DNA from 3 places in the Bacillus luti genome. Region 2 is predicted to be linked to each of the others. Evidence: riboswitches for the same ligand, from Rfam matches in the RefSeq annotation. Region 2 holds a riboswitch; each other region holds the start of a gene.

Region 1 (10,180 bases), 1.1 Mb from region 2:
TCAGCGAGAGAAGATGGAGATTCATGATAATGTCCATCTTCATCAGGAAGACCTGCATTTGGATAACAAGAAATGTAACACTCCGATAAATCAGATAGTGAACGAATATGGTCTCTCATAAACTCCGGACCAGTCGCACAGTTTAATCCAACAGATAATGGCTTCATATGTTCTATCGATAAGTAAAAAGCCTCTATTGTTTGCCCCGCCAGAGTCGTTCCCATCGGTTCAATCGTTCCCGAAATCATGATAGGTACAATTTTATTTAGTTCGTCAAAAGCTGCTTGAATTCCAATATAAGCCGCCTTCACGTTACGCATATCTTGACTCGTCTCAACGAGTAATACATCAACTTCTCCCTTCAACAATCCTCTTGCCTGCCGCGTATAGGCTTCAATTAATTCTTCAAACGTTACACCACCAGTAACACTAATCGCTTTCGTTGTCGGTCCCATCGCACCTGCAACATATACTTCCTTCCCGCTTTCTATAACAACTTGCTTCGCCAAGATTGCTGCTTTTTCATTTAACTCTTCATCTAAATGAGATAACTCATAATCACTTAATACAATGTTCGTCGCACCAAATGTATTTGTTTCAATGATGTCAGCTCCAGCTTCAATATAGGCTTTATGAATCTTTAAAATAACATCTGGTCTTGTTTCTACTAAATATTCATTACAACCTTCGTACTCTTCTCCCCCGAAATCTTCCGCAGTTAAGTCCTCTTGTTGGATCATTGTCCCCATTGCACCATCTAATATTAAGATGTTATTTTGTAATTTTTCTTCTATACATTTCATCAATTAATACCTTCTTTCACTTCTTGCTTTTCTCTCACATATTTAACAAGATGTTCTGTAATTTCATATTTTAGAAATGGTGTAATAAGATAGATGCCGTTAAAATATTTCATCGCCGCATCGATTAGTTCTTGTGAAATACGGATTCCTTCCTCAATTGCTTCCTCTTTCGTTTCATGTCCATCCATTCTTTGTCTTATCTCTTCTGGGAGAGTAATACCAGGCACTTCAAAATGCAGAAAATCTGCATTCCGCTTACTTACTAACGGCATAATTCCAATAAAAATAGGCTGTTCCAAATGCTTTGTCGCTTCATATACTTCTTTAATTAAAGCAACATCATAAATCGGCTGCGTTAAAAAGTATTCTGCTCCAGCATCTATTTTTCGTTCCATTCGTTTTACTGCCGCTTTTAAATGCCTTACATGCGGATTAAACGCACCTCCGACCGAGAACCTTGTCGCTGGACCAATTGATTTCCCTAAAATAGAACGTCCATCGTTCATTTCTTTAATCATTTTAATGAGCTCAATAGAGGACAAATCATATACAGAAGTGGCACCTGGAAAATCACCAACACGTGCTGGATCACCAGTTAAAGCTAGCACTTCTTCCATACCTAACGCCGATAAACCTAGTAAGTGAGATTGTAGTCCAATGACGTTGTGGTCTCTACACGTTAAATGCGTCAATACTGGAATATCATGCTTCGTTAATAATGCACCCATCGCCATATTCGAAACGCGAGGCGACGCTAACGAATTATCTGCTAGAGTAATAGCGTCCGCTCCAGCTCTTTTCAGCGCTCTTGCCCCTTCAAAAAACCGCTGTGTGTCTAGCGTTTTCGGTGGATCTAATTCCACTACAACTGTCGTTTGTTTCTTTGCCTTCTCTGCTAGAGTAACGTGGGCTTTCGAACGTTTCTCGTGTGTATGAACTACTTTCGGTCTTTGAATCGTGTCCTTTTCTATTACAGGTGTAACATTTAGAGTAGCACGCTTCATACTTTCAATATGTTCTGGAGTCGTACCACAACAACCACCCAATAACCGAACACCTTGCTCAATAAATTTCGGTGCCATTGCTTCAAAATAAGCTGGACTTCCCTCATATACGTAACGCCCCTCCACATAATTTGGAAGACCTGCATTCGGATATGCTGACAAGTAACCATTTTGAGGGATCGATATCATTTTCAAGGCTTCTGTCATATGAAGTGGTCCTAGTTGGCAATTCAATCCAACAACATTTGCACCATAATCTAAAATCTGTTTTAATATTTCATTTACATCATTTCCATTTTGAGTCGTACCTGCCTCATGTAACGCTAATTGAGCTACAATGGGAATATTCGTTTGTTTTCGTAACACCTTAACAGCATGAAGTAATTCAAACTCATCATAGAAAGTCTCTAATAGCAGTCCATCAACCTGTTCCTCTAGTAAAGCACCTGCCTGCTCAAGTAGCATAAACTCCCTTTCCATATCGGTCGTTGTAACAGCTCCGATATGTTTCATACCACCAATTGTTCCTAAAATTGCATTTCTTTCTGTTACAGATGCTTTCGCCAGTTTTACTGCCGCTCTATTAATTTCAGTAACTTGATTTTCTAAACCATACATACGTAATTTCGCTTCATTTGCACCGTACGTATTTGTTTGAATTACATCTGCCCCAGCAGCTACATATTGCTTATGAATCGATATAATTAAATCTGGATCTGATATATTCAATTCTTCAAAACTACTTTGCAAACCATGTGAATGCAATAACGTTCCAACTGCACCATCACCTATTACAGTTCCTTTTGATAATAAATCTAGTAATTTCACGAATCTCCCTCATTTCTATCAATATAAAAACCCCCTCTTCACTTTGAAGAGGGGGACATAATCGATCCTCCTCTTATTATGCAAAACATTCGTTTTGCAGGTATTAGCACCGTTTCAAACATATTGTTTGAAGGTTGCCGGGTTTCACAGGGCCTTTCCCTCCACCGCTCTCAATAAGAGTTTGTCTATATATTTTATTTATGTAGCTAAAAGGAAATGCGTTCCCCTTTTAACAATGTTTGTTAATTTTTTAATAAATTTAGCATGCACAAATGCAAAAGTCAATGACACTTGCGGAAAAATAAAAATTATTTAAAATAAAGTTGCAATTCAATTATCTTTTGTTGTAAAGTTAAAACCATAATAAAATTTCATACGAACTTTCTTATCTAGAGAGGTAGAGGGACTGGCCCTATGACGCCTCAGCAACCATTAACATTTGTTAATAAGGTGCTAATTCCAGCAAATTGTGAACGATTTGACAGATGAGAAGAAGACTCTATTCAAACCGAAAGCCTTCTTCTTAGAAGGCTTTTTTTATTTTACCCCGCTATTTGAGGGCAGTAAGATTCCCACCTCAAAATTCAGCTGGAACAAAGAAGTTAGCTTGGAATCGAACTGCCCGTAAAAGCCCGATCGGTGAGGGCTGATAATCAGTGGGGATGAATCCCTCACTGATTAAAGTTTCACTTTATATTCACTTAATTGTTAATTTAAAAAGGAGGAATTTTTACATGTCAACTATCGAAACAAAACTAGCACAAATCGGAAATCGTAGCGAAACTACAACAGGAACCGTTAATCCACCTGTTTATTTCTCAACCGCTTATCGTCACGAGGGGATTGGTCAATCTACTGGTTTTGACTACTCACGAACTGGTAACCCAACTCGTGGTCTTTTAGAACAGGCAATCGCGGACTTAGAATATGGCGAACAAGGTTATGCCTGTAGTTCAGGGATGGCTGCTGTTCTCCTCGTCCTTTCTTTATTCCGCTCTGGAGACGAACTTATTGTATCCGAAGATTTATACGGGGGCACTTATCGATTATTCTCTGAGCACGAAAAAAAGTGGAATGTTCGATGTAGATACGTAAATACACAATCTATTAAACAAATCGAAAAAGCTATCACCACTGAAACGAAGGCTATTTTCATAGAAACTCCAACTAATCCATTAATGCAAGTTACTGATATTGCCGCTGTCGCAACTGTAGCGAAAAGGCATGGACTACTCCTTATTGTAGACAACACCTTCTACACGCCGTATATACAGCAACCATTAACGGAAGGTGCCGACATCGTACTTCATAGTGCAACGAAATATTTAGGTGGGCATAACGATGTACTAAGCGGACTTGTCGTTGCAAAAGGAAAGGAACTTTGTGAGGAAATCGCTCATTATCATAATGCCTCTGGTGCTGTCTTAAGCCCATTTGACTCATGGCTATTAATTCGCGGTATGAAAACGTTAGCGCTTCGCATGAGACAACATGAAGAAAATGCGAAAGCTGTTGTTGCTTATTTAAACAATGAAGATGGTGTGACAGATGTATTTTATCCAGGAAGAGGCGGTATGATTTCATTTCGTCTTAAAGATGAAGCCTGGGTTAATCCATTCTTACAATCTTTATCCTTAATTACATTTGCTGAAAGTCTTGGTGGTGTGGAAAGTTTAATGACATATCCAGCAACACAAACACATGCTGATATTCCTGAAGAAATCAGAACAGCAAACGGTGTGTGCAATCGTCTTCTTCGATTCTCCGTCGGTATTGAAAATAGTAACGATTTAATTCAAGACTTAAAGCAAGCCATTAAACTTGTAAAAGAAGGTGTAAGAATATGAGTTATTCTATAGATACACTCTTACTGCACAACCAATATAAACATGACCCGCAAACAGGAGCTGTTAACGTTCCCATCTATAATACATCAACATTCCACCAATTTGATGTAGATACATTTGGAAAATATGACTATAGCCGATCCGGGAATCCAACTCGTGAAGCTCTTGAAGATATTATCGCTTTACTAGAAAGCGGAACAAAGGGATTCGCCTTTGCATCCGGCATTGCGGCAATTTCTACTGCATTTCTCCTCCTTTCACAAGGCGATCATGTACTTATTTCAGAAGACGTATATGGAGGCACTTACCGAATTATAACTGAAGTGCTCTCTCGATACGGTGTTTCACATACCTTTGTTGATATGACCAATCTAGAAGAAATAAAGCAGAATATTAAACCGAATACGAAGCTCTTTTATGTAGAAACACCTTCCAACCCACTTTTAAAAGTGACAGATATTCGCGAGGTTTCTAAACTCGCAAAATCTATTGGCGCTCTTACTTTTGTTGATAATACATTTTTAACACCATTATTTCAGAAGCCACTTGACCTTGGCGCTGATGTCGTTCTTCATAGTGCCACAAAGTTTATTGCTGGTCATAGTGATGTTACTGCCGGATTAGCGGTTGTAAAAGATGCCGAACTCGCTCAAAAACTTGGTTTTTTACAAAATGCATTCGGTGCTATTTTAGGACCACAAGATTGTTCTCTCGTGCTTCGCGGTCTAAAAACATTGCATGTACGTCTCGAACATTCCGCTGCAAATGCCAATAAAATTGCACATTATTTACAAGAGCACGCTAAAGTTAAAAATGTCTATTATCCAGGATTACAAACACATCTTGGTTTTGATATTCAGCAATCACAAGCAACGTCAGCTGGAGCGGTCTTATCATTTACTTTGCAGTCAGAAGATGCACTCCGCCAATTTTTATCAAAAGTAAAATTACCGGTCTTTGCGGTTAGTTTAGGAGCTGTCGAATCGATCCTTTCCTATCCAGCTAAAATGTCACATGCAGCACTGTCGCAAGAAGCTCGTGATGAAAGAGGTATTTCCAATTCATTACTTCGGTTATCCGTCGGCCTGGAAAATGTTAACGATTTAATATCCGATTTCGAAAATGCCCTTTCTTATGTAGAAGAACCCGTAAATGCATAAATGAAAAAAAGAAGCTGAGTACATTCAGCTTCTTTTCTTTTAACCTGTTTTATATTCTATATATATCATTATAATTCCTTTGTCATATTATTTTAAAAATTTAGTATATTCATTTGAAAGAATAAGAAAATCATGATAAAATTGTGTTACAAATATATCTATATCTTTCAATTTTTAAAACGCATCGAAATTTTCACCCAAAAATGTCATTTTACAAAACCATGCAATTTTATCTACTTTATTTACATCAGGGTCTCTTTTCTTACAATTTCTTTACTTTAGGACTTTTTTTCTGCAACAACTGTTTTCTTTTCGTTAATTTTTTGGTATGTATAGTATGGTATAACAGCTCACACGGAGGTGGAAAAGAACATGTTAGAAACCTTTCAAAAAGAATTAGAACTATATGAAAGCAATGCAGAATTATTGAAAGTACTTGCTCACCCTGTTCGTTTATGTATCGTAAAAGGATTAATCGAGCGTGGTCCAAGCAACGTTTCTACAATGTACACTGGCTTAAACATGCCACAATCTACAATTTCACAGCATTTAGCAAAGTTAAAAAGCGCTAAAATCGTTTCTAGTGAAAGAAAAGGATTAGAAATTTACTACAAAGTAGAAAACGAAACAATTATTCAACTCGTTCGCGTATTATTAGGTTAGGGACTAATAGACAGAGAAAAAGGACGTATTCTATATTTTTCATCTCATATCTTTAATATATATATATCATGAGAGAAAATATATGATGCTACATAATTAACAGTCGTATTAAAAAACAAGACACAGAAATATATACTGTGTCTTGTTTTTTTATATGGTCACATACCGATTCAACTGTAAATGTTGCATATCTTTCGTATGTATCACAACATCAAAGGCACTCCCTAATCCTCCGTTCAAAATCATAGAACGAACTGCTCGATTTTGTTTTTGAGCTTCTGAAAAAGGATCCCGGTCTTGATGACTCGTAAGCTGCTCTAATATTCCTGCTGCTAACAAAAATTCAGATTGCTTCTTATGCCATACTGCATGCATTCCTTGTAAGCTAAAGATCTCCTTCAGCTCATCCCAATGAATATGAGTAGTAAGGTCCATTTCCCCCGGATATGCTAAAGGATTACGTATTAGCTTATGCTCGTAATACCCTCGTAAACTTCCTTCGTGATGCGCAGGGTGCATCCACTCTTCTTTTGTGTATCCATAATCAACTGTAATACATATTCCCTTTTGAAACCATTTCGCAATTTCTTTTATATAACCTTCCATCGCAATCGGTACTTCAAAACGCTGCCCTTCAGCAATATGAATATTATATTTCAATAAATATTGACCGATTCTTTTTTCTAAAGGTCTACATACTTCTGTAAGTTTCCCTTCCTCTGTATACGTAATACGTACTTCATACAATATTCCATTTCTCTTCTCAATTACTTCAACAGGAAATGCATCAAATAACTCATTCGAAAAAAGAATCCCTTCGAACAAATCTCCCATTTCACTATGCGACGTATAATATGACACATTAGAAAACGAACAAAGATTTTCCTGCTGTAATTTTTTATGAAAAGGGCTCACTTCGATCATTGAATAGTTTACATCAATAAAGGTTTCCGGAGATAGTTGCTTCCATTCTTGTAAAACGTCATAGGCAAACTTACCTGTTCCCCCACCAATCTCACAAATATTTGGAGCAACTTCACCATTTTCCACAAGACGAATAAAAAACTTAGCAAAAGTTTTTGCAAAAACAGAGGATACATTGCTACTTGTAAAAAAATCCCCTTGTCTTCCAATCTTTTTACGCTCTTTCATATAATAACCATGTCCTTCTGTATATAATACAAGGTTCATATACGTACTATATGAAATAGAATAATCTTTTTCTTTCCCCATCCATTCTCTTAAAATGAGCTCCATCCCCATCATGACTCCTTATTGTAAAAATGGATTATTTTCTTTTTCAAAACCAATACTTGTTTCAGGACCGTGTCCACATAGCACCGCTGTTTCATCTGGTAAGACAAATAACTTCTCTTCAATACTTCCAATTAATTCAGCAAAACTTCCACCAGGTAAATCCGTTCTTCCAATACTCATTTGGAACAATACATCTCCAGAGAACACCGCATTCGCCTCTTTACAATAATAAGAAATACTTCCTGGAGAATGTCCTGGCGTCTCAAAGATTTCAAAATTAAATGAACCAATTGTTAATGCACCTTCTGCATCAATAATATGATCGGCTGGCTTTGCTGTAATACTGCGGTTCATCATAAAAATTTGAGAGCCATTTACAGTTGCATCCCCTAGCCAATCTGCTTCTTCTTTATGTACGTATACAGGAATATGGAAAGCGTCTCTTACCGCATCGACAGCACCAATATGATCAAAGTGAGCATGTGTTAATAAAACCGCAAGAGGTTTTAATTGTTCTTCTTGCAAATATGTCACGAGCTTTTCTCCTTCGTGACCAGGATCAAAGATAATACACTCATTTTGATCGTTCGTTAAAATATAAGCATTTGTTTGTAATGGGCCTAATGGCATTTGTGTCCATTTCATATGAAAATCTCCTCCAGTTATTAAACTTACTTTTAATGATACAACATTTCTTTCTCTTAGGAAAAGAAAGGATGTTATCTCGACAATCATTTTTAAAACATGTACAATATAAAAGAGTAAATATTCCAAAAACTCATATTAAGGAATGGGTAGACAGAGGAGGATATTGTATGGGCCTTGTTATTATTTTTGCGCTTGTCACTCTGTTAGCTGTATTTGCTACGCTTAGAACACTTCGCGAGAAGAACTTTTTCGCGGGCGGCTTTGCAATTGCAACTGTACTCGTTTTCGGATGGTTTACGATTATGACTGTTCTCTATAACGGGTACCCTCCAGCAGCTTAATTCATGTACATGTTATTCTTCATCAAGATTTTGCACAAAAAAAAGGAAGGGCTTCCCCCTTCCTTTTTTATATTTCACAACTTATATCATCTTCGCTTCGTATTTGTGCTTTTTTACAAGCCAAGCTCCTCCGATAACACCTGCATCATTACCAAGTGTCGCAATAGCTAACTTCGTGCTCTTTACAGCGCGTGAGAACGCATATTGCTCGAAATAACGTTGAATTGGCTCTAATAGTGCATCTCCAGCTTTAGATACGCCTCCACCAATAACAATTTTCTCTGGGTTCAACGTACTAGAAAGGTTCGCTACAGCTAATCCTAAATAAGAAGCTACTTTCTCTACTACTTCGCCTGCTAGTTCATCACCTTGGCCATGCGCTTCAAACACATCTTTTGATGTAATACGCCCTTCTTCTGCTAACATAGAACGTAACATGCTCTCTTTATCAGTCTCTTGTATTTTTTGCATAGCAACACGTACAATACCTGTTGCAGATGTTACTGTTTCTAAGCAACCAGACTTTCCGCAATTACATGGGAAAGCATTCTCTGTAACGACTGTAATATGTCCAATCTCACCAGCAGCACCACTTATGCCGTGTACAATCTCACCATTAGTAATTACGCCGCCACCAACACCTGTACCAAGTGTCATACAAATTAAATCTTTTGCTCCTTCACCAGCACCTTTCCACATTTCACCAAGCGCCGCTAAGTTTGCATCATTATCAATCACAACAGGTAATCCTGTTTCTACTTCTAATAAATCTTTTAACGGATAGTTTTTCCATCCTAAGTTAACCGCTTCATAAATCATTCCAGACGCCACATGTACAGGACCAGGAGCTCCCATGCCAATACCGATTAACTTACTTTTTAATTCGCCTAACTCTTCTAACTTCTTATCAATAGCTTTCGCTACATCAAGTGTAATATGTTTTCCTTGCTCATTTGTATTCGTAGGGATTTCCCACTTATGTAAAATTTCACCGTACATATTAATAAATGCTAATTTAATCGTTGTACCACCAAGGTCAACACCAACTAACCATTTCTCTTCCATATTGCTTACCTACCTTTATCTAATTCTTATTTAGCTCTTTTTGAATTTCTTGCTTCAATAAAAATAAAGCTGTTTGATAGTCTTGCGGATCGATTAGCTGTGATTGATTTAATTCACGCAATTCATCTTGCATTAATTGTAAATCTGCAATTCGATCACCCGTATAAATAATCGTACCAAATTTCTTTAGCAATTGCTGAATATCATAAATAGATACCATTTCATCACCCTCTATGCTCACTTACTATAAAAAAATTATAATAAGAAAACGTTCACATATTTTATTATAATCAAGAAGAAAAAGTCTCGTCAATTTTTATTTGTCTATACAAGCCCATTTATGACTATTGTTCCTTTTTCTGTAATAATTTTTTCTACATTTTTATCAAATGGCTCTACTGGAATATGTTGTACCATTTGAAATTCATAGGCTAATGATAGCGTTTTCCCTTTATAATGCACGAGATAACGATCATAATAGCCACCGCCGTATCCAATCCGTTCTCCTCGCTCTGTATAAGCTACACCTGGCACGATTTGAAGGTCGATTTCATCCGCATCCAA
Region 2 (10,180 bases):
CCGAGAGTAGCTAAAATCGTCATTTTTCTTGCCGCATCTAAACCTTCTACGTCTGATGTTGGATCTGCTTCTGCAAATCCAAGTTGTTGGGCTTCTTTTAACACGTCGTTATATGCTCTCCCTTCGTCTGACATTTTCGTCAAAATAAAATTTGTTGTTCCATTTACAATTCCCATTACTTTCGTAATAAGATCTGAAGAAAGTCCTTCTACGATACTTCGCAAAATCGGAATCCCTCCGGCTACACTAGCTTCATAAAACAGATCAGCCTTATTCGCTTTTGCTGTTGCTAATAATTCAGCCCCATGTAATGCCATTAAATCTTTATTTGCAGTTACAACATGTTTCCCACTTCTTAAAGCTTGTAAAATATATGATTTTGCATCATCAATGCCACCCATTACTTCAATAACCACATCAATATTTGAATTATCTAAAATTTCATTTGCATCTTGTGTTAATAAAGTAGAAGGTACCTCAACATCCCTCTCTTTCTCAATGTTTTGTACCAACACTTTCGTTACTTTTACAGGACAACCTACTTGATGTATAAGTCGCTCTTGATGATCTGTAATAATACGAACTACACCACTACCAACTGTCCCAAGACCTAATAAACCCACTTGAATTTCTTTCATAGTACTGTCCACCCCTCAAAAATTGTGTTTAGATGAAATTATATGAGTTAAAAATCTGAAAAACAATGTATTTCGAACATTCGTAAAAATATAAGTTAATCTTTACAAAGAAAACGGTGCCACGTGTTACACAATCTTTACAATATATAAGGGGTTTCTTGATACACGTAATAATTTAACCAATTAGAGAATAATAGATTCCCATGACTCCTCCATCTAACAAGCGGTTTCTCATTTGGATTATTATGTTTGAAATAATTTTTTGGTACATCAATATTTAACCCTTTTTGGCGGTCCCGTTCGTATTCTTGCTTTAACGTATCACAGCTATATTCACTATGCCCGAGCACAAACACTTGCCTTCCTTCTTGCCCCATAACAAGGTGAACACCGGCTTCCTTAGAGTTTGCTAATAATGTTAATTCTGCCGCCTCTCTAATATCACTCTCTCGTACCTCTGTATGACGAGAATGCGGAGCAAAAAACAATTCATCAAACCCTTGTAACAATTTCACGTGTTGCTCACGGACTTCATGTTCAAATACACCGAACATTTTTTCCTTCAGAGGATACTTTGGAACGCCATAATGATGGTACAAACCAGCTTGTGCCCCCCAGCAAATATGAAGCGTAGATGTTACATTCGTTTTTGAATACTCCATAATGCGTTTAAGCTCTTCCCAATAATCTACCTCTTCAAAAGAAAGAGTTTCAACTGGTGCTCCTGTAATAATAAGCCCATCAAATTTCTCATTCTCAATATCACGGAATGTTTTATAGAAACTCGTTAAATGTTCCTGTGCTACATTACGTGACAAATGTGATTCCATATGAAGTAAGTGAACATCTAATTGCAACGGTGTGTTGCCAATTAAACGAAGTAATTGCGCTTCTGTTTCTTGCTTTGTAGGCATTAAATTTAATATAGCAATTTTCAAAGCACGGATATCTTGTGTTTCTGCTCGCTCCTTCGTCATTACAAAAATATTTTCCTTCTGCAATACTTTGCGAGCTGGTAAATCTTTATCAATTATGATCGGCATGTTCTTTGCCTCCGACTAGCGCTGCTTCTAAATCCGCAATAATATCAGAAACATCTTCTATACCAACCGATAAACGAATTAAATCCGATGTGACACCGGCCAAACGCTGATCTTCCGCACTTAATTGTCTATGCGTCGTACTAGCAGGATGTATAACGCAAGTTCGTGCATCAGCTACATGCGTTACGAGAGTTGCTAGTTTCACATTCGCGATAAATTCTTTTGCCGCGTCTAATCCACCTTTAATACCGAAAGTTAAAACACCACTAGCACCTTTTTTCAAATATTTTTGTGCTAATGAATAGTTTTCATTACTATCTAGTCCCGGATAATTCACCCATTCAATACGTTCATGATTAGCAAGCCACTTAGCAACTGCTAGAGCATTTTCACTATGGCGCTCCATGCGTAAGTGCAGTGTTTCTAAGCCAATATTGCTAATATATGCATTGAATGGGCTCATACAATTTCCGTAATCTCTTAATAACTGCACGCGTGCTTTCACAATATAAGCTGCCGCACCAAAATTTTGAACATAACTTACGCCGTGATAACTTGGGTCTGGTTCAACAAGTTCAGGATATTTTCCATTTGTCCAATCGAAGTTCCCTCCATCAATGACAATACCGCCCAAAGAACTTGCATGACCATCGATATACTTCGTCGTAGAATGAACAATGATGTTTGCTCCATGCTCGAACGCTTGGCACAAATAAGGAGTCGCTAATGTATTATCAACGATAAAAGGTACCTCTAGTTCTTTTGCTGCATCTGAAAATTCTTTGAAATTCAGAACGTTCATTGCTGGATTTCCTAATGATTCTGCGTAGATAAGTTTCGTCTTATCGTTACCAAGTGCCACAATCTCATCTGCTGTTAAATTCGGATTAAAGAACGTAACATCAATGCCAAGCTTACGCAAACTTACTCCAAATAAATTAAATGTCCCTCCGTAAACTGTCGAAGAACAAAGTAGATGATCCCCGCTACTACAAATATTTAACACTGCAAGCATAATAGCAGCTTGCCCAGAAGCTGTCGCAACAGCCCCTACACCACCTTCTAAATCTGATAACTTTTGTTCAAATGCAGCGAGTGTGGGATTCCCAATACGTGTATAAATATAGCCTTCTGCCTCTAAGTTAAATAATGCTGCTAAATCATCCGATGTATCGTATTTATACGTTGTACTTTGATAAAGCGGCAAAACGCGTGGCTCACCATTTTTTGGCGTATAACCACCTTGCACACAAATTGTTCCCTTTCCCCATGATTCTCCCATCTCTCATTCTCCTTTCTTTTATACAAAATAAAAAACTGCTCCCTTCCTGAAAACAAGAAAGGAGCAGTTTGAAAACACGCTCTAAAGACTCTTTCTTATCTCTCAGGATTATTACCTGCAGGATTTGGCACAATTCCGTTATACGGCTGTTGCCAAGGTTTCATCGGGCCTGTCCCTCCACCTTTTCTTGATAAGACTATGCAATTACCGTTGATTTTATAGCAATAATTTCCTAATGTCAATCTGTTTTTCTGAATGTTCTAAAATAAATGTCAGCAGTTCTATATAAAGCAACAAAAGAAGTATATTCCATATTTATTCAAAAAAGACCTTTAAAAAATCCCAATCAATATATAGAATTAAATAAGTGGTTTAATTTATAAGCCCCAAACCCTAACGAAATCCCAACATATATGTTGAATAAGCCAACCTCACACAAAGATACTATATTATATTCCATTCATTTCACACTAGCATGTGTAACCCTTTCTCTATTACAACTTATATAACGGAGGTATAACATGACAGATAAAAAGGACATGCACTATATACTCGCTCTATATGGCATTCTTTTAGGCTCTATAGTAGGGGCTACAGTTTGGTTATTTTTAGTTACGATCAATATCGGAATCCACTTTATTTGGGGATACTTACCTAATGTTTTCTCTTCTCCCCCTTATTACACTCTTTGTGTAACAATAATCGGTGGTATTTTTGTTGGTTTATCACAAAAATACTTCGGTACATATCCACGTCTTATGCCAGAAGTAATGGGTGAATATAAAAAAACTGGTAGAATTGAATACCGTTTTGTACATCAGGCTACTTTAACTGCGCTTATTGTTTTAATATTTGGAGCTAGCCTAGGCCCAGAGGCCGCACTTGTCGGGATTATCGGCGGACTTTGTACATGGGTAGGGGATCGCTTTAAATTTGCTTTAAAGGGAATGAGCGAACTAACAGAAGTTGGAATTGGAGCTACTTTAAGTGTCATTTTTAACGCTCCATTATTCGGTTACTTAGCTCCAACTGAAAATGAGGGAGAAGAAATTGCCGGGTTTTCTAAAGGAAAAAAAGCAATTGTATATGTAACTACTACTTTTGCTGGATTTTCCGTTTATTTATTGCTTAGTAAACTCGATAATCGTGGATCCTTTATTGTTGATTTTGGGGAAGGATCTCTTTCAATCAATGAATGGATCGCCTTTCTTCCACTTGCTTGCATCGGTGCTATCGTTGGTTTCCTATATTTCAAAGTAGAATTTACATTAGAGAAAATTATCCATCCTTTCCGTGAATACAAACTAACACTTGGAATTATAGGTGGAGTTTTATTAGGGATTGCGGGAACTTTTCTCCCATACACATTATTTTCAGGGGAACATCAATTAAAAGATCTAGTCGTTGAATGGAGTCATTTATCTTTTTGGATATTACTTCTTTCAGGAGTTTTAAAATTATGCATTACTGCCGTTTGTTTAAATACAGGTTGGCGTGGTGGACATATTTTTCCAATTATATTTTCTGGGTCAAGTATTGGATACGCGATTGCCTCCATTCTTCCTATAGACCCAATCGCGTCTGTAGCCATTGTAACGACAGCGATTTCGAGCTATGCGCTAAGAAAACCAATAGCTATAACACTACTATTACTTATGTTTTTCCCGCTTAATTTACTATTACCAATGCTCGGTGCAGCAGCTATTGGTAATGCATTTCCACTTCCTAAGCGTAACGAAACTACAAATTAATAAAAAAAACAGCATTAACATAGACGTTAATGCTGTTTCTTTGAGTGACGATTATAATTTCAATTAAAATTTACTTGCTACTTTAGCTGCTTCTTCAAGACCTGCTGCAATAATTTCTTCTGCTTTGTCTGGGAACTGGTTATGTCCTTCAATAACGATTGTTTCCATGTTTGTTGCACCGAAAAAGCCCATCATGCTTGCTACATATTTAACTGCCATTTCTACTCCAGCTGCTGGACCTTCAGAATATACGCCGCCGCGTGCATTTAATAATGCAATTTTCTTATCTCCAATTAGGCCAACTGGACCTTCTGGTGTATATTTAAATGTTTTACCAGCACGGTTTAAATAATCAATATATGTGTGTAGTACTGCTGGAATTGTTAAATTCCATAATGGGAAACCGAAAACAACTTTATCAGCTTCTAGGAATTGATTTAAATACTTATCAGCTACTGCCACTGCTTTTGCTTCTTCTTCTGTTAAATCAAATCCTTTACCAGATTTGAATGTACCATTAATCATATCTACGCCTACATATGGTAATTCTTCTTTATATAAATCAAGTTCTACCACTGTATCATTTGGGTGCGCTTCTTTATAGTTTGCTAAAAATGCCTCGTATAATTTCACACTAACTGCTTGTTCTGCTGGGCGGTTGTTTGCTTTTACGAATAAAACTGTTGTCATTATATTTTCCTCCTAAAACTCACTCTTACGTTGTCATATATGCTTTCAAAAAAAGGTATCCCTTGTAATTGTTGTTTTGTTGCTTACAAACATATTTTATCTTTATACCAAGACAATTTCGTCCTCATATAGACGTATTTTTCCATAAAAAAAGTCCACCTTCTAAAGGCGAACTAGGTCTTACGACTTTCGTCTTATACAATTCCATTTCTCACTGCATATAACGCTGCTTGCGTACGATCAGATAAGTTTAATTTGCTTAAAATACTACTCACATGCGCTTTAACCGTTTTTTCTGTAATGACTAAAACCGAAGCAACTTCTTTATTACTCATCCCTTTTGCCAATAGTTGTAACACTTCATTTTCTCTTGCTGTTAATACATCTACATGACTGAAGTGTTCCTCTTCTTTCTCTTCCACCGGTAACGCTTGAGAAAGAAGCGCATTTGCTATATCTGGATGTAGCTGTATATTCCCTTTATACGCACTACGGATCGCCTCAACAAGTTGATCTGGTTCTACATCCTTTAAAATATACCCACTGGCTCCCGCTTTTAATGCTGGTAACACATGAGCTTGATCAGAAAAGCTCGTTAATACAATTACTTTCACATCTGGATATTCTTTTTTTATGCAGGCTGTCGCCTCAACGCCATCCATTTCAGGCATATATAAATCCATTAATACAACGTCAGGATTTGCTTCTCCTACTTTCACTAAAGCCTCTTTCCCGTTATTCGCTTCCCCAACTAACTCTAAATCTTCCTGTGTACTTAAGAAAAATGCTAATCCTTTTAAAACGACTGTATGATCATCAACTAACAATACTTTTATTTTCACAAACTTCCCTCATTTTCACATCATAATGGTACATTTACTTGTATACTTGTTCGTTTATTTTCACTTATAATTTTAATTGTTCCACCAATCAACGCTACTCTTTCACGCATCGTTGTCATGCCAAGTGATTTCTTCTCTTTTATATCCTTTTCTATAAATCCATTACCTTGATCTACTATTTCTAATGATACATTTTTCTCAGTCACTTTAAAATAAATGGTCGCTTCTTTTACACCTGCATGCTTACTCACATTGTTTAACGCTTCTTGTCCAATACGCCATAATGCTTCTTCTACTACACGTGGTAAATCGCGAACACCTGTAACTTGTTCCCTAACTTTCAATCCAAAACTTTCACCATACTGTTTTAAAGCTGGTAATAAACCTTTCTCTAATCCTGCTGGACGGAGCTGCCAGATTAACGTCCTCATTTCCTTTAAAGCACCTTGCGCTAATTCACGCATCTCGTGCAAAGAGTGATCTACTTTCTCATTTTGACCTTTTAAAACTGCCTCAGCACCTTTTGTCATAAAGGTTAACGAAAATAGCTTTTGTGAGACAGAGTCATGTAAATCCCTTGCTAAACGATTTCTTTCTTCCATCCGTACAAGTTCGCGTCTCTGCTCATTTAGCCTTAAATTCTCTATCACGAAAGAAATATGATTCGTTATGGCTTGAAGCACATCTATCGTATTCACATCAAATTCACCATTATTGGAACTAACACATACAACCCCAAATATGTGACTTTGAATCTGTATTGGTGTGGCAATAACCGTCCTATTAGAGGGGGCGGTATGACTGATTTGACGTTTTAATAAAATAGATTCACCTTTTTCTAACGCTTCTTTCGCTGCTTCTTTTACATCCTCTTGCAATTCTTCTTGGCGATAAGATGCACGCAATGATAATTCTTTCTCTTCTCGAATAAAGAATGTTACTTCGTTCCACTGAAACACTTCACCTAATTGATTTACAACTTTTTCAGGCAATATATTAAATTGATGAATCGTTCTTAAAGCTTGAATAAAACGTTCTAATTTCACATAATAATGTGCTCTTCGCTTTTCGTTTTCATATAATTTTGCCCGCTTTAAAGCCGTTCCAATTTGGAAGGCCACTGATTGGAGCAATACTAATTCCTCTTCTGAAAAATGCGTTTTACCTGGGCTTGCCACATTCAACAAACCAAATTTTTCTCCTCCAGCCTTTAAAGGAACCGTAGCATGATGAAGAATTCCTTCTGTATCTCCCCAATTATATTCAATTGCATTATTAATTCTTTTACATTCAATAATATTAACGGCTCTCTCTAACTTTCCATCTACAAAACCACGTAAACACCAACACTCACCTTCACACATCGGGCGCTTATTTTCGTATGTAAGTGCCTCTGGTAACTGGTAATCGATTAACTTCGTATATTTCCCATTTTCATCGGCAAGAAAAATCCATCCGGTCGTTAAACCTGTTACACTTAACAATTTTTCTAGTACTGCTTGCAGTACATGATATGTATCATTTGATGTATTTAGTGTCTCTGCTATTTCTTTTAATATAACTAATTCATTTGTACGATTATCTCGAAACATACTCAGTCTCCCACATACAAGATTTTAAATTGCTTCTCAAGTAAATCATCTACTTTTCACTTTGTACTTATTCGTAACATTGATATAATGGTGAAAACATAGTTTTCATTATATCACTTGAGGGGGCTTTCATAATGACATTAAACAAGGCACTTACAATCGCTGGTTCTGACACAAGTGGCGGTGCTGGTATACAAGCAGATTTAAAAACATTCCAAGAACTTGGCGTATACGGAATGACATCTCTTACGACAATCGTAACGATGGATCCACATAACGGTTGGGCACATAACGTTTTCCCAATCCCAGCTTCTACATTAAAGCCACAATTAGAAACAACAATTGAAGGTGTCGGCGTAGATGCTTTAAAAACGGGCATGCTTGGATCAGTAGAAATTATTGAGATGGTTGCAGAAACAATCGAAAAACATAATTTTAAAAATGTAGTAGTCGATCCTGTTATGGTATGTAAAGGTGCAGATGAAGCATTACATCCTGAAACGAATGATTGCTTACGTGACGTTCTTGTTCCAAAAGCATTAGTTGTAACACCAAACTTATTTGAAGCTTACCAATTAAGTGGCGTGAAAATTAATTCTCTTGAGGACATGAAAGAAGCAGCGAAAAAAATCCACGCTTTAGGTGCGAAATATGTCCTAATTAAAGGCGGTAGCAAGCTTGGTACAGAAACTGCAATCGACGTCCTATACGATGGAGAAACATTTGATCTTCTAGAATCAGAAAAGATTGATACGACAAATACACATGGTGCAGGTTGTACATATTCTGCTGCAATTACAGCAGAACTTGCAAAAGGAAAATCTGTGAAAGAAGCAGTAAAAACTGCTAAAGAATTTATCACAGCGGCTATTCGTTATTCATTCAAAATTAACGAATATGTAGGCCCAACTCATCACGGTGCATACCGTAAATTTGTTGCATCAAAAGAACTTGTCTAACATATAAAGGAAAACACCCACAGAGTTTATACATTTCCTCTGTGGGTGTTTTTTCATAACCTTATCTTTAAGACGCAGAGCTAACCTTATTTCTACCATTTCGTTTCGAGTAATATAATGCATCATCCGCTGCTTGAATAAATTGATTTGGTGATGACTTATACTCTGAAACTCCTACGGAAACTGTAATTTTTATTTTTGTTCCATTTAACAATTGGAATGAATGTTTCTCAACAGCTGTACGAATTTGTTCGCCCATATGAATTCCATAAGCTAATCCCTTCTTTGGTATCAAAAGTGCAAATTCCTCTCCGCCCTTTCGAAAAATCAAATCCGGAAACGTTGAAATTTCTCGTAAAATACACGCTATTTGTTTTAACACTTCATCTCCTGCAGGATGCCCATACGTATCATTTACATACTTAAAATGATCAATATCCATAAGTAGTAAACAAAGTGAATCATTTTTCATATGCTCATTACCAATATGACGATTCATTTCTAAATCAAAATGCCTTACGTTTCCAAGTCCTGTCAAAGCATCTATCGTTGCATATTGCTTCATCGTTTGAAATAACTCATTGGATTGCAATACGTAATTTGCGCTTATAAATGTGATATATGCTGTAACACTACTACATACTAAATATAACGCTACTACAGATATATCATTAAACAAAATATAAATTGGTACTATTAAAATAGACAAACTATACACATTAAACCATATCCACTTCATAAATATTGAAACTTTCATCCGCCAAATAAAGATAATTCCAATTCCTATCAATACGATAGTATAGCAAGCCAATTCGGAAGCTAAAGAGTACTCAGTAAAATATAATCGAGTAATTAAAATAATTGCAACCGTTATACTACTAGCTACCGGACCCCCAATTATAATTGCCAAAATGACAGCTAGATAACGTAAATCCAACATAATATCTTCAATATGTACACCAAAATGCATCAACAGTACACTTAATATTCCAGTAAAAATACCTACTATACATTTCTGCCAAAAAGAGAATCCTTCTTTTAACGGCTTGTCTCTTAAAAGCTGGCCTCCAACAAAAATAAAGGAAAGAATAATTGTTGTGTTTACAAATAGATCTCTTAACATAAAATAATCTCCCTACTTTTCCGTCTATCCTTTTCCTTATTTTATTGTATACGAAATGTCTATAATTCCCAAAGCTTTTTATTTATTTTTTGCTGTTTCACGTGGAACAGCAAAAAAATAAAAAAGGACGAAAAATTCGCCCTTTTTTATTAACAACAACGTGATATCTTTCCACCTTTTGCGTTAAATCTAGCCTCTTGTGCCTCAGCAAAAAATTGCTTTTGACACACAATCTCTTCTTCTGGATGATGCTTTTTCAT
Region 3 (10,180 bases), 290 kb from region 2:
TAGATGGTGCTTTTATATCAGGGCCAATAAAACATCCCCTTATTGAACAATACGATGTTAGTACAGAAAAATTAATGCTTATAACACAAAATAAAGCTTTTCATATAGAAGAATTTACAACAACGCCTCTACTCGTTTTTAACCAAGGTTGTGGATACCGTTCCAAACTAGAACGATGGCTGAAAGACGAAGGTTTGCTACCAAAAAGAATTATGGAATTTAATATATTAGAAACAATATTAAACAGCGTTGCACTCGGCCTTGGAATTACACTCGTACCACAGTCTGCTGTCCACCATCTTTCTAAGGCTGGCAAGGTGCATTGCCATGCAATCCCTGAAAAATATGGTAGTATTTCAACGGTTTTCATACGCCGTAAAGATAGCTATATGACGAATTCGATGCGTAGCTTTTTAAAAACAATTGAAGAGCATCATCATATCAATATGCTTTAAAAGACATTCTTACACGAATGTCTTTTTTTCTTACAAAAGTGTAAGTCTTTCGTAAGCTAATTCGATAGTTGCAGGCGATCATATTTCCTATAATTAAGACATAAAGCAGGGCAACAACAATTCGAAAAGGAGCGGATACGCATGATGAACAAAATGAAATCAAATAATTTTTTAAATACAATGGGCATGGTGCTATCCGCACTTGTCGATGCAAAAGCAGTTGCAACTACATTAAACAAATAAGGAGAGATTATAATGAACAACATTACTTTCAACAAATCAGACTTTTTCGGACTTGCAAGTGGAGCTACTCTTCTTACAGCTTTCATTTACACACTTGCCCAAGGTCTTGTTTAATACTTTGTTTCCCCAAACCCCTTTATATATAGAAAAAGCTGCTCGTCTTATGGACAAGCAGCTTTTTAGTTTGTTTCATATATAATTTGACCTGTTTTCGTCATATCGTATCCGCCAATCGCTTTTAATTCATTATGAAATTCTTCCGATTGCAGAATATCTTTCACAACTTCAATCAGCTCTTCATTTTCTTTATTCTTCAAAATCACTAAATCATACTGTTCTTTCATGATTGGAATAAAGTCTACATTTACAATCTGTGAAAACTTTTCTGATCCTACTCCCACGTCAGCTTTTCCATTCGCGACTTGCGTGGCAACACCAAGATGATTCGATTCTTCCCATTCATATCCACTAATATGTTCTTTATTTAACTTTTGAATGCGCAATTGCTCATCCACCAGCACCCTAATACCAGAACCTTTTTCTCGATTTACAAATCGTATAGATGAATGAGATAAATCAGCCCATGTTTTTATATTTTTTGGATTCCCCTTTTGCACATAAAACCCAACGTTCCTTGATAATAAATTAATCATAATACATGGTTGTCCAACTAAAATACGTTTTACGTAAGGAACATTATATGTACCAGTTTCGCCATCAAATAAATGCAAGCTAACGATGCTTCCTTCGCCTTGATACATTTTTACTAAACTCGTTAAACTACCTTGATATGCCCGTAATATATTAGAACTTGGCAGACCATTTTCTATACGCTTTGCCAACATATCTAACGTTAGTTCTTGTCCGCTAATAATGCATGTATTCGAGATACTATTGCCGTCATTCTTTACAGGGGCAACTTGTACCTTTCCTGTTTTCATTTGCTTAATATATTGTTCTAAATCTGCTGCATCAATGCGCATCTGTCTACCAACTCTATAAGAAGGAAGTTCTCCTTTTTTAATTAAGTCGTATACAGTTAGTTTTGATACTTTTAATCGCTTTGCTACCTCTTCCGTTGTGTAGGAATGATGATCCATAGACGATTCCTCACTTTCTCCCTTCATTGTAACAAAGAAAAGAATATTTCTCCTATTTTTTTAAAAACATCTACATGTTCAAATTATATTCAATTATAACTAGTTATATTTAGTTATAATTAGTTATAATTGAATATGTCAAAACGAAAGGGGATTTTTTTATGAATAAGTTTACATTACGATCCATCGGGGCACTTATACTTTCTTTTCTTCTTATCTTTAGTGTTGCATGTACAAGCGGAGATAAGAAAGAGAAATCAACCGCTAAAGAAGAAAAAGCAGTTGAACTTACTATATCAGCAGCTGCAAGCTTACAAGATGCGCTAAAGGAGATTGAAACAAAATATAAAGAAAAAGAACCTAATATTAAACTTTCTTTTAACTTCGGCGCTTCTGGTGCACTTCAACAACAAATTGAACAAGGTGCACCTGCTGATTTATTCTTCTCAGCAGCCGAAGATAAATTCCAAACTCTTGTTAAAAAAGGATTCATTAATGAAAAAGAAGGGAAAAATCTTCTTGGAAATGAACTAGTTCTAGTCATCCCTAAGGATAGCTCTCTTACAAAATTTCAAGATTTAAAAGACGAGGAAATCAAAAAAATCGCACTTGGTACACCTGAATCTGTACCTGCCGGAAAATACGCAAAGGCTTCTCTAACACATGAAAACCTTTGGAATGATGTTCAAAATAAAATCGTATTTACAAAAGACGTTCGCCAAGTGTTAACATATGTAGAAACAGGTAATGTCGATGCGGGTATCGTATACAAAACAGATGCTCTCATTTCAGAAAAAGTAAAAATTGGTGAGACAGCAGCTGCTACATCTCATGAGCCAATCCACTATCCTTTAGGCGTTATAAAGGAATCTAAGCATAAGAAAGAGGCGACTTCATTTTATGAATATTTGCAGTCAAAAGATGCACAATCTACCTTTAAGAAATATGGATTTACAGTCCTGTCATAATTGCCATGAGCTTTGATGCTATTTTGTCGCCAATCTTTCTATCTTTACGGGTAGCTGCATGTGCCACCATAATCGTTACAATTTTAGGAACGATTATCGGACGAGCGTTAGCACGCTCCTCATGGAGATATAAAGTAATATTAGAAACTATTTTCTTATTACCAATGGTACTTCCGCCAACTGTAATTGGCTTTTTTCTCATTATCATTTTTGGAAATAACAGTCCCATTGGAACTTGGATAGAATCAATATTTCAGCAATCTATTATGTTCACATCTACTGCTGCTATCATTGCTTCTACAGTTGTTGCATTTCCGCTTATGTACCAATCGGCAAAGACAGGATTTTCTATCGCGAATGTACAAATTGAAGAGAGCGCCCGCGATCTTGGTGCAAGTGAATATCAAGTTTTTCTACACGTCACACTTCCTCTTGCATTTCCTGCCTTACTAAGCGGAATGATTTTGAGCTTTGTTCGTGCGCTCGGTGAGTTTGGTGCTACACTCATGTTTGCCGGAAACATTCCTGGTAAAACACAGACTATCCCAACTGCAATTTACATGGCCATTGATGCAAGCAATATGCAGCTCGCCTGGACGCTTGTAGTTATCACTATTAGTATGTCACTCCTATTTCTGCTATGTATTCAGCTTATTAACAAAAGAATTACTCACTCTTAAAGCAGCTTTTTTCGAAGCTGCTTCTTTATTTCTTAGGAAATAAAATATACCGTCGGGAAATAACTGAATTTTACCTTTTATTAAAATATACATTTTATTTGAATTCACTTTCTAAAATAGGCAATTTCCTGTTATTATATGGAGGTGTTTCAAAAAATGAAGAAATGAAAACGCATTTATATTGTGAATTCTTCATCCTGTTTTAGCGATCGGTAATCTTCTACTCTATTAGTGGGGCATTACCGATCGTTAGAACGATATGTAATTATATTGGTATAGGAACTCGAAGGGAGTCTTGTAATGGACATTTTATTAGCGCTTCTTCCTGCAATTGCATGGGGAAACATCTTATTAGTAAGCGTAAAAATGGGCGGTGGTGCATATAGCCAAACGGTAGGTATGACAATCGGTGCTCTATTCTTCGCAACAATTATGTATGTATTTACTCAACCAGCTTTAACAATGACAGTCTTGATTGTTGGTTTTATTTCAGGTTTATTCTGGGCTTTAGGACAAGTAAACCAATTAAAAACAGTTGAAAAACTAGGTGTTTCAACTACTGTAACGATTTCTACTGGTATGCAACTTGTTGCAACTTCTATCTTTGGGGTTATCGCTTTCCGTGAGTGGACTACTACAACAACGATTGTTCTGGGAACGATTGCAATCCTATTAATCGTAGTTGGTGTTGTATTCACATCATTAGATGATAAAGAAAATGCTCAGCCACCAGGACAATTGAAAAAAGGACTTCTTACTTTAATTGTTTCTACTTTTGGCTATCTTGTATATGTAATTATTATTCGTTGGTATAATATCGACGGTTGGTCTGCTATTTTACCACAAGCAGTTGGTATGTTTGTTGGTGCGGTTGTACTGACATCTAAACATAAACCATTTAACAAATATGCAATCCGTAATGCTCTATCTGGTTTACTATGGGGAACAGGAAACTTATTCTTACTTCTTTCCTTACCACGTGTCGGAGTTGCGACAAGCTTCCCGTTATCTCAAACTGGAATCGTTATCTCAACATTCGGTGCGATTGTCTTCTTAGGTGAAAAGAAAACAAAACGTCAATTGATCTTTATTGCACTAGGTAGTGTTTTAATTATCGGCGGCGCTGTATTACTAGGTATGACAAAAGCATAAATTTATAATCTATTAATCCCTGAAGCATAACTGCTTCAGGGATTTTTTATTACAACTATTTTTTAAGTATAATAATTTTTATAACCTTATTTGTATTAACCCTCCTCCCTCCATTTTCATCCTTCTCGCGATAAGCCTTTTCTTTTTACAAAATTCTCTTAAAAATGGTATCGTTTTTTATAACATATTCTCATCAGAAAGGAATAAAGGATATGCTAACTAAACATCGAATTTTATTTATTGGTGCTGGTCGTATGGCAGAAGCTATATTTTCCGGATTACTGAAAACAAGTAAAGAATACATCGAAGAAATTATCATTTCCAACCGAAGCAACGTAGCAAAATTAGAACAATTACAAGGGCAATATGATGTGTCTATTACAACCGATTGGAAGCATCATGTTACATCTGTTGATACGATTGTTTTAGCAATGCCACCTTCTGCACATGAAGAATTATTAGCAGAGTTATCTCCGTTACTATCGAATCAACTTGTCGTAACGGTAGCTGCTGGCATTGGTCCATCTTATTTAGAAGCGAGACTTCCCGGGGGGACGCCTGTTGCTTGGATTATGCCAAATACAGCTGCTGAAATTGGAAAGTCTATCTCCTTATATACAATGGGACAATCAGTAACCGAGATGCATCAAGAAACCCTGCAACTGCTTTTAAGAGGAATTGGTACTTCGCAACTTTGCACTGAGGAAGAAGTGCATCAACTTACTGCAGTTACTGGAAGTGCACCAGCCTTCCTTTATTACTTTGCCGAAAGCTTAATTGAAGCAACAATAAGTTATGGAGTCGATGAGGCAACTGCAAAACATCTCGTCATTCAAATGATTTCTGGCTCTGCTTCTATGCTTGAACAAACGCAAGATCCAGCTAACCTCCGCGAACAAGTAACAACACCAGGTGGTTCCACAGCTGAAGGTCTCAAAACTTTATATGAGTATAATTTTTCAGAAGCAATTCAAAAAGCAGTAGAAGCAACAAACAAAAAAGCTAGGGGGAAATAATATGAGTTTAACAAGTTTAAAAGACTATACAACATTACATAACGGTGTAAAAATGCCTTGGTTCGGTTTAGGTGTTTTTAAAGTAGAAGATGGTTCAGAAGTAATTGATTCTGTAAAAGCAGCAATTAAAAATGGCTACCGTAGCATCGATACTGCTGCAATCTATCAAAACGAAGAAGGCGTTGGACAAGCGATCCGTGAATCAGGTGTTTCACGTGAAGAATTATTCATTACATCAAAAGTGTGGAATAGCGATCAAGGCTATGAAACAACACTTCAAGCATTTGAAACTACATTAGAAAAATTAGGTCTAGAATATTTAGATTTATATTTAGTACATTGGCCTGTAAAAGGAAAATATACTGAATCATGGAAAGCGTTAGAAAAGCTTTATAAAGACGGCCGTGTTCGCGCTATTGGTGTGAGTAATTTCCACATTCACCATTTGCAAGATGTATTTGAAATCGCTGAAATTAAACCAATGGTTAACCAAGTAGAATACCATCCACGTTTAGCTCAAGAAGAATTACACACTTTCTGTAAAGAACATAACATCCAACTTGAAGCTTGGTCACCATTAATGCAAGGACAACTACTTGATAATCCAACGTTACAAGAAATTGCGACAAAATATAATAAATCAACTGCGCAAATTATTTTACGCTGGGATTTACAAAACGAAGTTGTAACAATCCCTAAATCTATTAAAGAACATCGCATTATTGAAAATGCAAATATATTCGATTTTGAATTAAGCGCTGATGACATGAAAGCAATTCAAGCACTCAATGAAGATCGTCGCGTTGGTCCAGATCCAGATAACTTTAACTTCTAGTAGAAAAACCACTGCCATATGCAGTGGTTTTTTCGTTAAAGAAAACTGAAAATTTAAACTATATTTCATTAGGTTGACACTTCATTATCCAAGGTGTAAGATTTTGAATTATCAAAGAAACACAAAAATTAATAAAATTTATTCGTTTACTCATTGTATCAAGAGAGGTGGAGGGACTGGCCCTTTGAAACCTCGGCAACAGGTTCATTTTGAATACTGTGCCACTTCCTGCAAGCTTTATGGCTTGAAAGATAGAATGAGGGAATTCGTTTATATACGGGTGCATAACTTGTACGTAAAAATCCCTCTTTCTCAATATGAAAAGAGGGATTTTTTATTTTTCATTTCCCTCATCATCATCCAAACTTAATTATTTAGGAGGAAAATCAAATGAAAAAGAAGTTTGTACCCGGTATTGCATCAGTTGTAGGAGTAAGTATTTTATTAACTGGTTGCGGTAGTTATAAAAACGAAGCAAGCGGAGCAAATGCAAAAGACGAGGCACCTAGTAAACAGGTTTTAAACTTATCTTCACCTACTGAAATACGAACAATGGATACAGCTCGAGCTACAGATACTGATTCTGGTCAAGTAATGAGAAACGTATTTGAAGGTTTGTATAATCTTGGTGAAGGTAACAAACCTGTCCCTGGCGTTGCAAAATCTCATGAAGTAAATAGCGATAAAACGAAATACACATTCCATTTACGAGATTCAAAATGGTCAAACGGTACTCCTGTTACCGCGAAAGATTTTGTCTTCGCTTGGCAAAGAGCTGTCGATCCAGCAACAGCCTCTGAATATGCATTTCTATTCTTTGATATTAAAAATGCAACAAAGATTAACAACAAAGAGCTTCCAGCCGATCAACTTGGTGTAAAAGCAATTGATGACCATACGTTTGAGGTAGAATTAGAGCGTCCTGTTCCGTATTTTATTAGCTTAACAGCGTTCCCAACATTTCTACCAATTAACGAGGAATTCTTTAAAGCACAAGGTGATAAGTACGCTTTAGAAGATAATACAATCTTGTACAACGGAGCTTTTACACTAAGCGATTGGAAGCACGAACAAAGCTTTAAATTCAAGAAAAACCCTACCTATTGGGATAAAGATGCTGTCAAACTAGAAGAAATCAATTTTAACGTCGTGAAAGAAAAATCAACAGAAGTAAATTTATTTGAATCTAAACAATTAGACCGTATAAAATTAACGTCTGATTTCGTTGATAAATATAAAAAGGATGGTAACTTTAAAGAACGTCCGAACGTAGGCGTACAATTTTTACGTATGAATCAGCAAAACAAAGTGCTGCAAAACGTTTCTGCACGCCAAGCAATTGATCAAACGATCGATCGAAAATCCTTTGTAAATACGTTATTAAATGATGGCTCTACACCAACCTTTAGTCTCGTTCCAAAAAACTTTGCAAAAGGACCTGACGGAACAGACTTCCGCGTTGCAAACAGCGATTTAACAAAGGTTGATACAAAATCGGCACAAGAATTATGGAAAAAAGCAAAACAAGAACTTGGATCTGAAAAAATAACGTTAGAATTATTAACAAGTGATGGTGACCTTGAGAAGAAAACTGGTGAATTCTTAAAAGGACAACTAGAAAAGAATTTAGATGGCTTAACAGTAAATATAAAACCGCAACCGCGTAAGCAATAAGTTTCGCTTTTATTAAAAGGTGACTACGAAATCGGTATTGATGGCTGGAGCCCTGACTTTGCGGATCCAATTACATTCCTTGAGCTATTTACAACGAATAACCCTTATAACTTAGATCATTACTCTAATAAGGAGTTCGATGAAACAATAGCAAAAGTGAAAACAACTTTAGCTGGTGATGAAAAAGCTCGCTGGGAAGCATTACTAGCATCCGAGAAAATATTATTTAAAGACTCTGTTATCGCTCCTCTTTATCAAAAGGGAGAATCTTATTTAGAACGTTCTTATGTGAAAGGAATTGTGCAAGTAGACTTTGCAGGTCAATTAAACTTCAAATGGGCAAAAATTGAAAAATAAATTGTAACTTTGACCAACGTTATTCCACCATATTAATTATTTTTTCACAAAACGTATTAAAAGTAGGTTCCTTAATACATGGGAATCTACTTTTTTAATATATTATTTCAAGAAATTAACATTCTGTTTTTATTATTGACATATAGTTCTTTCCAGTGTTAATATTCTAAATAATCAAAGAAACGAAATATTTCACCATCAAAATATAATGTCTCTATGTTGAAACATATAACGATAGATTATAGTTCAACATGTATATACATATAGAACACCTGATTACCTATAAACAAATATTCATAATAGGTTTTATCTCCTTCTATAGCTACTTCAAGACATGGACATTATGACGTTACGAACAACACATTTAGGGAGGAAAGAACAATGAAGAAAAAAGTCGTACCTGTTGTTGCATCTGTTTTAGGAGCAAGTCTACTACTAACTGCTTGCGGGGGAAATAAAGATAATGCAAGCGGAGCGAAAGCAAATGATAAAGCACCTGATAAACAGGCAATTAACTTATCATTCGCTTCAGAAATTCCAACAATGGATGTTGCAAAAGCAACGGATGGGGAATCCATGAACGTAATGCGCAATGTTTTTGAAGGGTTATATGCAATGGGAGAAGATAACACACCGATTCCTGGTGTTGCTGAGTCGGTTGACGTTAGTCCCGATAAGACAAAATATACATTCCACCTGCGTGATTCAAAATGGTCAAACGGTACTCCTGTTACAGCAAAAGACTTCGTCTTCGCTTGGCAACGTGCCGTAAATCCTGATACAGCAGCTGAATATGCATTCTTATTCTTCGATATACAGAATGCGAAACAAATAAACCAAAAACAATTGCCAATTGATCAACTAGGAGTTAAAGCTCTTGATGATAAAACGTTAGAAGTACAACTAGACCGTCCTGTTCCCTACTTCTTAAGCTTAACGACATTCTCGACATTCTTACCAGTTAATGAAGCGTACTTAAAATCTCAAGGTGATAAATACGGTTTAGAAACAAATCATTTAATTTACAACGGTGCTTTCACATTAGATAACTGGAAACACGAGCAAAGCTTCCAATTGAAGAAGAATCCTAACTATTGGGATGCTAAAACGGTAAAATTAGAAGAAATCAACTTCAATGTCGTTAAAGATAAGTCTACAGAAGTGAACTTATATGATTCAGGACAAATTGATCGTGTTGCTTTAACTGCGGAGTTTGTTGATAAATATAAGGGCGATCCAAACTTCAAAGAACGCGCTGAAGTTGGCATTCAATTTTTACGACTAAATCAAAAGAATGAAACATTAAAAAATCAACATGCACGCCTTGCTATTAACGGAGCAATGAATAAAAAAGCATACGTAGAAACAATTTTAAATAACGGTGCTGTTCCAGCTGAAGGAATGGTTCCTGTGAAATTCGCAAAGAGTCCAGAAGGCAATGACTTCCGTAAAGAAAATGGAAACCTAGTCAAAGATGATGTGAAAACAGCAAAAGAAAACTGGAAAAAAGCAAAACAAGAACTTGGTACCGACAAAGTAACAATCGAACTATTAACAAGTGATAATGCTTTAGCTAAAAAGACTGGTGAATATTTAAAAGGTGAACTCGAAAAGAATCTAGATGGCTTAACAGTGAATTTAAAACCACAACCACGTAAACAACAGTTGAAACTACTATTAAGTGGTGATTATGAAATCGG

What was found. A riboswitch is a leader RNA that binds a small molecule or an ion and turns the genes downstream of it on or off. The one in region 2 is predicted to bind S-adenosylmethionine.
Region 1: linked by a shared signal. The riboswitch ahead of metI (cystathionine gamma-synthase/O-acetylhomoserine thiolyase) and the one ahead of EUC40_RS00065 (bifunctional O-acetylhomoserine aminocarboxypropyltransferase/cysteine synthase) in region 2 are both predicted to bind S-adenosylmethionine.
Region 3: linked by a shared signal. The riboswitch ahead of EUC40_RS24805 (peptide ABC transporter substrate-binding protein) and the one ahead of EUC40_RS00065 (bifunctional O-acetylhomoserine aminocarboxypropyltransferase/cysteine synthase) in region 2 are both predicted to bind S-adenosylmethionine.

Annotation. Positions count from the first base shown of each region.
Region 1 covers NZ_CP040336.1:1,116,542-1,126,721, reverse strand. The annotation lists gene metH (methionine synthase) at 1-803, opposite strand, end outside; gene EUC40_RS05790 (bifunctional homocysteine S-methyltransferase/methylenetetrahydrofolate reductase) at 803-2,635, opposite strand; SAM riboswitch class I at 2,706-2,815, opposite strand; SAM riboswitch class I at 3,018-3,127, shown strand; gene metI (cystathionine gamma-synthase/O-acetylhomoserine thiolyase) at 3,370-4,482, shown strand; gene metC (cystathionine beta-lyase) at 4,479-5,642, shown strand; gene EUC40_RS05775 (ArsR/SmtB family transcription factor) at 6,015-6,305, shown strand; gene EUC40_RS05770 (class I SAM-dependent methyltransferase) at 6,456-7,568, opposite strand; gene EUC40_RS05765 (MBL fold metallo-hydrolase) at 7,578-8,207, opposite strand; gene EUC40_RS05760 (DUF2759 domain-containing protein) at 8,378-8,551, shown strand; gene glcK (glucokinase) at 8,633-9,616, opposite strand; gene EUC40_RS05750 (YqgQ family protein) at 9,636-9,836, opposite strand; gene EUC40_RS05745 (5-formyltetrahydrofolate cyclo-ligase) at 9,941-10,180, opposite strand, start outside.
Region 2 covers NZ_CP040336.1:6,012-16,191, reverse strand. The annotation lists gene EUC40_RS00075 (homoserine dehydrogenase) at 1-638, opposite strand, end outside; gene metA (homoserine O-acetyltransferase MetA) at 776-1,681, opposite strand; gene EUC40_RS00065 (bifunctional O-acetylhomoserine aminocarboxypropyltransferase/cysteine synthase) at 1,665-2,963, opposite strand; SAM riboswitch class I at 3,056-3,160, opposite strand; gene EUC40_RS00060 (chloride channel protein) at 3,485-4,714, shown strand; gene EUC40_RS00055 (FMN-dependent NADH-azoreductase) at 4,778-5,404, opposite strand; gene EUC40_RS00050 (response regulator) at 5,599-6,246, opposite strand; gene EUC40_RS00045 (GAF domain-containing sensor histidine kinase) at 6,267-7,838, opposite strand; gene pdxK (pyridoxine/pyridoxal/pyridoxamine kinase) at 7,973-8,797, shown strand; gene EUC40_RS00035 (GGDEF domain-containing protein) at 8,865-9,920, opposite strand; gene EUC40_RS00030 (YbdD/YjiX family protein) at 10,070-10,180, opposite strand, start outside.
Region 3 covers NZ_CP040336.1:4,918,959-4,929,138, forward strand. The annotation lists gene EUC40_RS24765 (LysR family transcriptional regulator) at 1-455, shown strand, start outside; gene EUC40_RS24770 (DUF3948 family protein) at 711-812, shown strand; gene EUC40_RS24775 (substrate-binding domain-containing protein) at 878-1,825, opposite strand; gene modA (molybdate ABC transporter substrate-binding protein) at 1,960-2,766, shown strand; gene modB (molybdate ABC transporter permease subunit) at 2,772-3,446, shown strand; gene EUC40_RS24790 (GRP family sugar transporter) at 3,747-4,598, shown strand; gene proC (pyrroline-5-carboxylate reductase) at 4,811-5,614, shown strand; gene EUC40_RS24800 (aldo/keto reductase) at 5,616-6,449, shown strand; SAM riboswitch class I at 6,602-6,707, shown strand; partial or broken gene EUC40_RS24805 (peptide ABC transporter substrate-binding protein) at 6,840-8,480, shown strand; gene EUC40_RS24810 (peptide ABC transporter substrate-binding protein) at 8,862-10,180, shown strand, end outside.